DNA from 2 places in the Leptolyngbya sp. CCNP1308 genome. Region 2 is predicted to be linked to the other one. Evidence: riboswitches for the same ligand, from Rfam matches in the RefSeq annotation. Region 2 holds a riboswitch; the other holds the start of a gene.
What was found. Region 2 has a riboswitch for cobalamin ahead of VB780_RS24415 (HupE/UreJ family protein). Riboswitches for the same ligand answer to the same signal wherever they lie in the genome.
Positions count from the first base shown of each region.

Region 1: linked by a shared signal. The riboswitch ahead of VB780_RS27435 (hypothetical protein) and the one ahead of VB780_RS24415 (HupE/UreJ family protein) in region 2 are both predicted to bind cobalamin.

Region 1 is NZ_JAYGIH010000107.1:56,928-62,711, forward strand. It holds gene VB780_RS27415 (COR domain-containing protein) at 1-1,448, opposite strand, end outside; gene VB780_RS27420 (hypothetical protein) at 1,696-1,899, opposite strand; gene VB780_RS27425 (ureidoglycolate lyase) at 2,462-2,956, shown strand; gene VB780_RS27430 (DUF1636 domain-containing protein) at 3,037-3,441, opposite strand; gene VB780_RS27435 (hypothetical protein) at 3,513-3,950, opposite strand; cobalamin riboswitch at 4,056-4,260, opposite strand; gene VB780_RS27440 (hypothetical protein) at 4,325-4,642, opposite strand; gene VB780_RS27445 (aminopeptidase P family protein) at 4,882-5,784, shown strand, end outside.
Region 2 is NZ_JAYGIH010000081.1:8,160-13,943, reverse strand. It holds gene VB780_RS24420 (AarF/ABC1/UbiB kinase family protein) at 1-1,373, opposite strand, end outside; cobalamin riboswitch at 1,532-1,707, shown strand; gene VB780_RS24415 (HupE/UreJ family protein) at 1,759-2,418, shown strand; gene VB780_RS24410 (pentapeptide repeat-containing protein) at 2,454-2,843, opposite strand; gene VB780_RS24405 (hypothetical protein) at 3,103-3,726, shown strand; gene VB780_RS24400 (ligase-associated DNA damage response exonuclease) at 3,774-4,766, opposite strand; gene VB780_RS24395 (DUF3493 domain-containing protein) at 4,936-5,220, opposite strand; gene VB780_RS24390 (hypothetical protein) at 5,356-5,784, opposite strand, start outside.

The DNA of each region.
Region 1 (5,784 bases), on a different contig from region 2:
GGGAAGCGCCACTGAATCACATCAATGCCGTGGGTCGACTCTTCTTCAAGATTCAGTTCGTAATTAGGATCTTGAATCTTTTTAGCGAGTGAAGTTTTGCCCGCGCCGCCTTCGCCAACGATAAGAAATTTGGCTTCGTAGAGGCGATCAATCGCGGTAGGGTCTTGGGTGGCGAAGTAGAAATCTAGAATGGCACTTACATAACCCACATCCCCTTTTTCTCTATCCTCCAGTATTTCAGGAGCAATAGGAAGAGGGTTGCCTCGAAGATCAAGTTTAGTGAGTTTTGAAAGCTGCCTGATTTCTGGCGCTAATTCACTCAGTTGATTGTTACGCAAGCAAAGACTTTTAAGGTTCGTAATCTGGGCAATCTCCAGTGGCATTTGAACTAGATGGTTTTCGTTTAGCTCAAATATATGAAGCTCAGTAAGCTGTATAATCTCAGGTGGCAAGCCAATCAGATTATTTCCGCTAAGATCAAGCTCGTAGAGATTAGTGAGCTGTCCAATTTCAGAAGGAAGGTTAGCTAATTTATTATAGCTAAGATCAAGCTCGTAGAGATTAGTGAGCTGTCCAATTTCAGAAGGAAGGTTAGCTAATTTATTATAGCTAAGATCAAGCTCGTAGAGATTAGTGAGCTTCCAAATTTCGGAAGGCAGGGTGTTTAATCCAAAGCGGTTCCTAGCTGTTTTGTCATCAAAGTGTCCTTCTGGATAGTGATAACTTGTGACTCCCCTAATAGTCAGACTTCTCCTACCTAATCTCAAAATCCTTAAGTTCTTGAAGCCTCCAATATCTTGTGAAACAGAATTGATCTTATTCCCAGATACGGAAAGCTCCTGAATCTGAGTGAGTTTATATATTGGTTCAGGGATAGATTCAAAAGCATTTGCACTTATGTCTAATTGTAGAAGATTTACGAAATTTATCGTCTCAGGTGGTAACAGACTCAATAGATTGCGGCTAAGGTTGAGCTGCGATAGGTTTTGCAGCTGACCGGTTTCGGGGGGCAGGCTGCTCAGTTGGTTATAGCTGAGGTCGAGCTCTGATAGATTTTGCAGTTGACCAATTTCGGCGGGTAACGCACTCAGTTGGTTCGAGCGGAGGTCAAGCTGCTGCAGATTGGTGAGCTGTCCGATTTCGACAGGCAGCTCACTCAGTTGGTTATAGCTGAGGTCAAGCTGGGTCAGATTGATGAGCTGTCCGATTTCGACGGGCAGCGCACTTAGTTGGTTAAAGCGGAGGTCAAGCTGGGTCAGATTGGTGAACTGTCCAATTTCGGCGGGTAACGCACTCAGTTGGTTATGGCTAAGGTTTAGCTGGGTCAGATTGGTGAGCTGTCCGATTTTGGCGGGCAATTTGGTGAGATCATTGCCTGAGAGGTCAAGTTCTGTCGCCCCATCCGCAGCGGCTTTCTCGATAATCTGCAATAGCTCGTCGTGGGTCATAGGGGTGATAATTCAAAATTTGCTATTCGAGGATGCGACGGACGAGGGGATGGGGCGACATCGACAACGCTGGGCGGTAAACCACTCGGAGGGCGCACAGCAGGAGAAAATCCACAGGGGCTACCGGGGATTATGGCATTACTACAGCAGAGCCAGCCAAATTCGGGAATCGCTTCAATATCTGGCGGGGGGGCACAGAGATGTGCCTATATCAGGCATAGGGCGCAGATAGTTTTTCCAGCTGTTTTCAATCCCAACGGGCGAATTGGCGACAGTCATCAGGCAGGGTGCCCCCTACCAGGCCAACAATCGTGGCGATGGTGATGAGAATGCCCTCCTTGTCGGTTTCACCGTCAACCGTATAGGTTCCAGAAATACCCTCAAGGGCCAAGAGCGCTTCCGTTGCGGCAACGGCATCGGTTCCGGCGATCGCCACCTGAATATCTGCCATAGAAGATTTGTCAAAAGTTTGGTCAATCCTACCAGGCCGATGGGTTACGGTCATCCCAGAATAGCGATCGCGCCCAGGCATCCACGCCCCACATCGCAGCCGACTCCGCCAGGTGCGAACCCAGCTGCCCTTTATGTGAACCCAGCTGCGTAAATGGCGAACCCAGCTGCGTCAGCGGTGAACCCAGCCTCGTCCACGGCGAACCCAGCTGCCTGGGGGCGAGGCCAGCTTCGTGGCGATCGAGGCCAGCTTCGTGAATGGCGAACCCAGCTTCACCGCTGGTGAAGATAGGCCCGCCGTCGGGGTACCCAGCCCCGTTTCTCAGGAAAAGAGGAGCAAGCTAGGCGTGGTTCGGTTGTAGCAAACGACAGTTGGCTGGAATCTATCCATCGAAGAGTCAGCCACGTCGCTTCCTGGGAGGGGCGATCTTCTAGCGCTCAATTGCAGAGGGCATCGAAACTCTAAAAATCGTCAGCGGCCACCAAAATCTGGAGGCATCATTTAAGCATGGCGACAGCCAACCCTAGGCATGCAGCGCTCACACTTCCCGTATCACACACTGATGGCTCCACCCCTCACCCTGCAACAGCTCACAGCGCAGCCCGCTACCTCAGAGAATTTTGCCGCCTTCGGCCAGGTGATTTTCCCCCGTGCCGATGGTGCCGTCTTTGGCCCCAGCGATGCCCAGCTCCAGCTCGATCGCGGCATTCCCCGCTTTTATATAATGACGCTGATGAACAGGGGCACCCGGTTTCGCGCCATCACCCGGCACCAGCGCTGCACCCAGTGCCTAGGGGCGCTGGAGGGCAAAGATTGGTTTATGGCAGTCGCCCCTCCCAGCGCTGCCGACCAGCCCGACCCCAGCCAAATCCGCGCCTTTTACATCCCCGGCAACGGCTTTATCAAGCTAGAGGTAGGCACCTGGCACGCGGGGCCATACTTTTGCCATCCCACGGTGAACTTCTACAATCTGGAGCTGAGCGACACAAATATTACCGACCACCAGACCTGTCTTCTGGCGCAGGACTTCGGGCTAGAGTTTGAAATCGTGGTGTGAGTGTCGTTATTCCCAACCGTTCCCTAAACGGAGCATCTCCACAGGAGCAAGGGACGGCTGGGAATGGCTGAGTTGATGAGTTATCGGGCGATCGCAGCTTCCACCTCCCCAGCTACCAAAGGCGGAAGGACGTAGGCGGTAGCTTTTTTGATGGCGGGCGATCGCAGCCCGTAGGGCACCTTGCCATTCGCTGAGGCAGCGTACTGGCGACAAAACTCCGCCAGGTCGGGGGCCGACTGGCTAGGCGACAGATCGTTGAAAATAAACGTGAGCTTGCCGGGGGCACTGAGGGCGACGTTGCAGGCGCGATCGCAAGCGGCCATACAGCGCACCGGCTGAAGGGCGATTTCGCCCTGGCCGGTTTCGGCTTTTAGGCAGTCGGTGAGCTGGTCGATCAGGTGCTGTCCCCCAGGGGTGTCGCCCGCGCTAGATTCAGCGGCGGGGAATTTGCACAGGGCGCAGACAAATAACGTCGGTTGGGTCATTGGGTTCAAACCATAGGTGAATAGGGTCGCCAGCCAGCCCCGAAGCTTGAGCGGCTGACAACACCGAGAAATTAGGATTTGGGAGTAACGGTAAACTCGGCCTGGCGATTGCCCATTTGGCGAGAGCAATCCGGCGGCGGCACCGCCCAGCCCTTTAAGCAAGAGATATGGGGCTGCGAGTCACCCAGCAGCAGCAGCATGGCGTCCTGCGCCGGGTCGTAGGTGGCGACGGCATTTTCTACCGCTGGTCGCTGATCGGCAGCTAGGTTCAGATCTTGCCAGCAGGTCGCCAGTTCGGCCTGGGGCACAAAGCGGGCGGTGTAGGGCACCGCCGTGCGGCTCCAGTCCACCGTGGCGGTGACGCCGTGGATTTCGCAGACCACCATGCCGTGACCATGCTCAAGAAACCCCTGCCAAGCCAGATGGCCCAGGGGCAGCCAGTATTCTCGAATAAACAGCGGCTGCCAGTCGCCAAAGCAGCCCTGCCAAACCGTATCTTGTACGCGCATGGCCATTACCCTGCGCGGCTAAAAACGGCTAAAAGCTGTGACCCAGAGCGCCAGCGCTCTAGGGCAAACCAAAGACTATTAGTCATCTGCACCTCGCAGATGGATATGAAGTGGGCATCCATCGGCGGGCGTTCTGACTCGGAGAATTTTGGATTTTGGGTTTTAGATTTTGGATACATGTCTATCCAAAATCGCCAATCTAAAATCTAAAATCGCCTCACAGCTGCGGGACAGTGGCAGATTTGCGCTGCGCTTTCCCCGTTTCCTTTAGCGGCTGACCCCCGCTAAAACCGACAGAGCTGCATCCTAACACCTCAGAGGCGAAGCGATCGGCAACAAATCGTTGCGATTTGTAGGGCCATTAGATGGTCAGGCTAATGCCCGTGGGGAGCCTGACGGCGGCGGTAGGCATCCATATAGACCACATTGGCTCCAGCGCGGTAGTCGCCGTGGCCAGCGAGCAACCCCGAGGCTTTGACCTGCTTGGCCAGCGCCACGGTGAGGGTTGAGCCCGCTTCAGGCGGCACCCAGAGCTGTTTGAAGCTGACATTAATCTCAGTGCCTGGTGCCCAGCCTTCCTGGCGTACCCAGCAGCGATCGCGATCGCACCGCACTACTACAAAATCGGGGACATGGTCATCTTGACCTTTGAGGCGAACCCGTGACCCTGGCCGAATCGTTAAGGAAGCCATAGCGCTGCACCTGAAATAGGCTAGCCGTTATAGATCCAACATAGTTCATTTGAACTGAATTTTGAACGGGAAATTCACAAAAAAATAATTTATTGGTTTTATTTTAGGGGATGTTTCTCCGCTTTGGGGTTAACGGCGGGCAACGGAGGGTTAACGCTAGATTTAGATTGTCAATCTTGCCAGCTCTCCAGGGCTGGTGGGCTGTGGCAGACTAAAGAAGTCGTCGGCTTTGGTTGTCTATGCCCCCTCAGACCAACCCGTTACCGCTGGCTGCGGTGCTGCAGCACCGCCGCGATCGCCTAGCTGAGATCTATCCTGGGCCGGTGGTGCTGGAGTCGGGGCGGGCGGTGTCGCGCAACTTTCCGGCCAACACCTATCCCTTTCGGGCCAACAGCCATTTTTTGTATTTTGCGGGGCTGCCCCTGGCCAACGCCGCCATCCATCTCGCCGGGGGGCGGCTGACGCTGTTTATGGATGACACCTCCCCCGAAGCCGCCCTGTGGCACGGGCCGAGCCCTAGCCGAGATGCGATCGCCGCTGAAATCGGGGCTGACGCCGCCTATCCTTACCAAGATTTAGAGGCCAAACGGGCTGAAGCGGCAACGTTGCCCCGCCAAGCTGCCGCCAATCCAGAGCCGAGCCAATCCCTGATTGAAGCCCTCGTGACCCTGCGGCTGCACCACGACGATTACGCCCTCGACCAAATCAGACAAGCGGCGGCGGTTTCTGTGGCTGCCCACAAAGCCGGTATGGCTGCCACCCAAGGGGCCACCACCGAAGCTCAGGTGCGGGCCGCCATGGAGCAGGTGATCATCGGTCAGGGCATGGCCTGCGCCTACAACAGTATTGTCACCGTTCACGGCGAAGTGCTGCACAACGAGCAATACCACCACGGCCTGGCTCCGGGCGATCTATTGCTGGCCGATGTGGGAGCCGAAGCGGCGAGCGGCTGGGCCTCCGATATCACCCGTACCTGGCCGGTGTCAGGACAATTCACCTCTGCCCAGCGGGATATATACGACCTAGTGTTGGCTGCCCACGATGCCTGCATTGCCGTCGCCCGCCCTGGGGTCGAGTACCGAGATCTACACCTGCTGGCCTGTCGTACCCTGGCAGCGGGGCTAGTCGATCTAGGAGTCCTG
Region 2 (5,784 bases):
TGGCGCGGCGAGCTGAGCGATAGATTGCGAAACTCTAGCCCCGTGCGCAGCAGCGCCTGAAGCGGATCATCCCCTACCAGCTGCTGGCGAAACAGGTCGGCCATCAGGGGGCGCACTTCCTCGATTAAATTCACGCCGGGGTTAAACTGCCGGGCGGCCCCCTCCAGGTTGGCCAAGGATTTGGTGAAGAGCCCCACATTAGCGGGCCAGCGCAGGTTATTGCGAATGCCCGCCGCCAGAATTTCGCCAAAAATTTCGGCGGTGTTGATCTGCTCCAAACTGAGGCCATAGTAGCGGCCCAGCAGGCGGGTGTAGTCGCTCTCTAACCGAGCCAGGTTCACGGGCTTGAGGGGTTCGGCCAGCTGGAGGGTGAGCTGGGTGCAGCGCTGGGCGTCGCAGTTGACGATCGCCAACACCATTTCGGTCATGGTATTGCGGGTGCGCGGATCCATATGGCCCATCATGCCGCAGTCGAGCAGGGCCACCCGGCCATCAGTGAGGTAAAAGATATTGCCGGGGTGGGGGTCGGCGTGGAAAAACCCATCGACAAAATACTGCTTAAAGAACGCGCGAAACAGCAGCGTAGTGGCCGCCGCCCGCAGGCCAATAGTGCTGCTGTGGACGTCTTCAGCCATCAGGTTGGCCTTGAGCAGGGGGGTGCCCTCCAGCCACTCCATGGTCATAATCTTGGTATTGGTCAGATCCCAATAGATCTGTGGCACGATCAGCTGGCTAGCGTCATACCAGGTGCTTTTAGACAGGTTGCGCCGCAGCTGATCGGTGTAGGCGGCCTCGGTGGTGAAGTCGAGTTCGGCGTTGAGGGCGTCGGCAAATTCTTCTGCTAAATCGACCACGTTGTAGCGCTGGCCAAACTGGGTCGCCGACACCAGCCGGGCAATATCGCGAATTAAGGTCATGTCGCGCTCGACCTGGCGCTCGATGCCGGGGCGCTGCACCTTAAGAGCGACTTGGCGGCCATCCTTGAGCACGGCTTTATGGGTTTGGGCAATGGAACCGGCGGCGATCGCCCGGTAGTCTAGCCGCTCAAATAGCTCCTCCGGGGGCCGCCCCAGGTGCTGGCGAATGTGAGCCTCAATCTCCTTGGGGTCTACGGGGGGGACAGTGCTTTGCAGGCTGCTGAGTTCTTCGATGTAGGCCGGGGGCATGAGGTCGGGACGGGTGCTCAACAGCTGCCCCAGCTTGACGTAGACCGGCCCCAGGTCAGTCAAAATATTGCGCAGCACTGCCGGGGGCGGAATCTCGGGCTCGTCGGCTTTGCCGCCCACCAGCAACCGCCGCATATAGTCCCAGCCGTTGCCGAGCACTACTTCAATAATTTCTTTTTGTCGGGCTAGACGTGACGAGGAAACCATTGGGGGCAGAGGTGGCAGTTTGCCTGATGGTAGCGTATGGGGGAGATGGGGAAGGCAAGGGAGATGGGGAAGGTGAAGTAAGTGGAAAGGTGAGGGAGATGGGGGAGGGGGGTGACTATTGGTGAACCTAAGGGGAAAGGCGGATTAGCCCGGTGCTATGATGCTTGGGCGCTGTCGGTTCCGGTGGGGATCAGCCACTGGAGGCAACGGGGAAAGTGCAGTGCAAGACTGCCGCTGTCCCGCAGCTGTGAGGCTATTTTGGTGTTCGGCGAGGTATCTCGCCGAACACCAAAATAGCTGAGCCAGAACGCCCGCCGATCGCCCATCTAATTTCCCCTGTTCTTTCTTCGTCTGCGAGGTACGGATGAATTATCGATTGGCTGCCTTGAAATCAATTACGGCTGGTTTTTCACGGAAGCTGCTAGGGCGTGGCATCGGGGGCGCGATCGCCGCCCTGCTGCTGCTGCCCCTGCCCAGTTTGGCCCACCACGCCATGGGGGGCGAGTTGCCTACCTCCCCTATTGAAGGCTTTGTATCGGGTCTAGCCCACCCCGTGATTGGCCTCGACCACCTAGCCTTTGTGGTGGCGGTGGGGCTGCTGGCAGCAGTTAGCGCCTGGGGCATTGTGATCCCCATGGTCTTTGTGCTGGCGGCCATGGCCGGGGCGGGGCTGCACTTGACTGGTGTCACGCTACCGGCAGCGGAGCTAGTAATTTCTGGGTCGGTGCTGGGGTTTGGTGTACTGCTGGCGCTCAGAGATCGGCCCCAGAGTATTGTCATTACAGGATTGGCGGCCCTAGCGGGGCTGTTTCACGGGTATGCCTACGGCGAAGCCATCTTCGGAGCTGGGGCCATGCCCCTGGCGGCCTACCTAGCTGGCTTCACAACCGTACAGATGGGCATCGCAATGGCGGCCTTTTTCTTTGGGCGGCAGCTTAAGCAGGGATCTACAGCGCTGTTTATGCAGCGGGCCGGCCTGGTGATTTGCGGTATTGGCGCTGCGTTTTTAGCGACCACGCTGGTCAATACCCTGCTGCCCGTCTAAGAACATCCTAAGGGTGAGGGCTACGGCTATAGTTGCTAGCGATCGCGCTTTAGACCCTGCTGCACCGGGTCAAACCCCTGGGGAAAATGGGTTTCCTCAGGGTCGTAATCGGCAGTGGCGAGGGTGGCTCCGCTCAGATTGGCCGTTTTGAGATTGGTGCCAATGAGCATCGCCCCCCGCAGGTCGGCTCCGGTGAGGTCGGCTTCGGCCAGGTTGGCGTAGCTGAGGTCGGCTCCCCGCAGATTGGCCTGGCGCAGGGTACTGCCGCTGAGGTCGGCATAGCTGAGGTCGGCCCCCTTAAGGTCGGCCCCGCTCAGGTCAACCTCTGACAAAATGATGCTGCTAAAGTTACGCTGCCCAGAGGCATAGACCTGCAAGAGATCCGCAGCGGAAGCAATGTCGGCGATGGGGGTGGGCTGGGTCATGGCGAATCCTGGAATAGACTCCTTCAGCTTAGGGGTTGACCACAGACCCAGGCCACAGTCGTAACCATCCTTTAAGGGCCTCTCTGGAGGGGCTATGGTTAGACTGCCGGGAAGGCGATTGAGGGTCTAAATGGGCTAAATTCTGCCCTATTTCTGCTTGGGGCTGAGCCTGTTATGAAATAGGCACAGGGGCCTAGGCATAAATGCTTGAGGGAGCGGTATGCTTAAGCCGTTTGGTTGAGCCAGCGGTGCATTCCCTATGACCCTATCTCCTGCTTGGGCGGCGGCCCTGTTTATGCCCGCAGCCGTGGGATTGCTGTACCAGGCGGTGCAGCCCCATCCCTGGCCCTATCGTCTGCTGGCTCTGGCGTTGTTGGTCGGCATTTTTGAGCAGGCCCATATGGCCAGGGTCGATCTACGTCATGTTCAGATTGTGGGGCAACGCTGGAGCGATCCTCGGTTGCAGTCCTTTGGCCGGGTCGTCGTTTGGGCTGTCGTGGGTCAGCTGGCAGGGTTTTATGGGGCGGCGGCAGGCTATTTAGGCAGCGGCATGGCGGTGATTATGCTGAGCGTAATGGGCTTTAACCTGATGGCTAAGATTCGGCTAGAGATCTCCAGTTTGCAGCCGATTCAGGCGGCGGGCTGGCGATCGCGCCTCGGTGTGCTGGTGTTAGATGCGATCGCCCTCATCCTCGCCCTGCTGTGGATTGCCCAGCAAGTTCAGGGCTGGGTTGCCGGGGGGTTGTTCACCATTACCGTGGTCTACGGCATCAGCAAACTGATCACCTACGCCGCCGCCCTGCGCTCTGGTGCAGCGAAAAGCTCAGCGATCCATGTCGCTCACGCCGCTCAAGAGCATCCACAGACCTCCCAGCAAAATTAGCAGGGCCAATCCGCCCATCGCTGCGTCTAGCCAGGATGTTGCTTCCATTAGATATCCCCCTCTCCCTCAAACAGCGTGTCTAGGGGCATGGCCGCTAGGTTTAACGATTCTTGCAGATAGCGCGACACCACGTCTGACTGGCCATGGGTAACGTACACCGTTTTGGCCCCAGTATCTTTCACCGTTTGAATCAGCCCTGGCCAGTCGGCGTGGTCAGAGAGCACAAAACCGCGCTCGTAGCCGCGCCGCCGCCGCGCCCCCCGCACCGCCATCCACCCCGAGGCAAAGGCGGTTTGGGGATGTTTAAACCGCTTCATCCAGCTAGAGCGGTGGCCCGAGGGCGGGGCCAGCACCAGATCGCCCGTAAATTTGTGGGTACGAGGTATTTCTGACGTGCAAATCGTCGGCACCATCGCCACACCCTGCTGGCGGTAAATCTCGGTCAGCACATGAATTGCGCCGTGGACGTAGACGGGCCGATCAGTCAGCTTAACCAGCTCACTCAGCACTCGCTGGGCCTTGCCAAAGGCATAGCAAAACAGAATCGACGGGCGCTCAGGATCGCCTTGCCACCAGTCGTAGATCTGGCGGGTGGTTTCGGCACCGCTTTCCCATCGGTAAATCGGCAGACCAAAGGTGGCTTCGGTGATGAACGTGTCGCAGGGCACCACCTCAAAGGGGGCGCAGGATGGGTCGGCGCAGCGCTTGTAGTCGCCCGATACCACCCACACCTCATCCCTGTGCTCCACCCGAATTTGGGCTGACCCCAGCACATGCCCCGCCGAGTGCAGCGAGACCCAGGTTTCGCCTAGCTTAAGTTTTTCCCCGTAGGCTACGCCCTGAAGCTGAATGTCTTCCCCCAGCCGACGCCGCAAAATGCCCTCTGACTGAGCGGTAGCGACGTACTGGGTCGAGCCCGATCGCGCGTGGTCGCTGTGGGCATGGGTAATCAACGCCGTCTCCACGGGTCGCCAGGGGTCGATGTAGAAGTCGCCTTTTTCGCAGTAGAGCCCCTCGGGGCGCACGGTAATTAGCGTCATAGGGAAACCTCACGCTGGTGGGATCCGCCAGGGTGATCCCCCCTGCCCCCCTTGAAAAGGGGGGTGTTAGAGAGATTCTTTAATGTCAGGAGTCTGGGGAGATTAGGTTTGAGCAGGGGTTTGAGCAAAGATGTGCCTCACAAACGTCAGGGAACCAGCAAAATACTGGCTAATCCTTCTTTTCTAGGCGAAAAAGCAGAATCACAATCCCAATCACCCCTAGCTGCACTCCCAGATTGGGCAATGCGCTGCTGACATCGCGCCCGGCCAGCAGTTGGGTAAAGAACACAAACGCCCCGATCGCCCCCGAGATCCCCACAGCCCCATAGATAAACTTACGCAGGCTTTTGTAGGGGGCTTGGGCCTCGGCCTTCAGCCGGGCATATTTCTCGCGGCTCATGCCCTGGGGGGGCGTGTCTGGCAGTTGGTCGGGGCGGCTATATTCAGGGGGCATCAATCGGGCCTTAAGCGGGAGAGCATACTGTCATCCTACAAGGCATTCCCTGTGCAGTGGCAGCTGACTCAGTTGCCCTGCGCCCCGACAGTTACCTGAGGAATTGCTTCCCCAGTTGGATCCTAGCGGCTCACACTACCGAAAATTGCAGGCTACCCCAGCCCACAGGTTGGTAATAGTGCCAGTGGGTTCGGCCGAGGTAAGTAGCCCATAGAGATCCCCCGCCGAAAATTCGATCCCGAGGGAACTGTCAACCACCTCGACGGTATAGGACGCCTCTAGCTCTTGGCGGGTGGAGCCAATGCCAATGCCTGAGGCGGTGGTTAGGGCGGTGTCGTCGTCACTGGGTCGCAGTGCCCAACCCACAAAGGTATCGTCAGCGGCGTTTAACGCTAGACCACTGGGCCAAGTTGCGATCGTCAGCGGGCCAGAGGGGCACTCGCTGTTCTCGCCAATCTCTTCGGGCTCACCCAAGATTTGGGTGACGACGTCTAGGGTTGGGGCCATGTCTGTGTCAAAGGCCAGGGCCGTGGTAGACCCGGTCTGCAAGTTCACCAGTTGTAG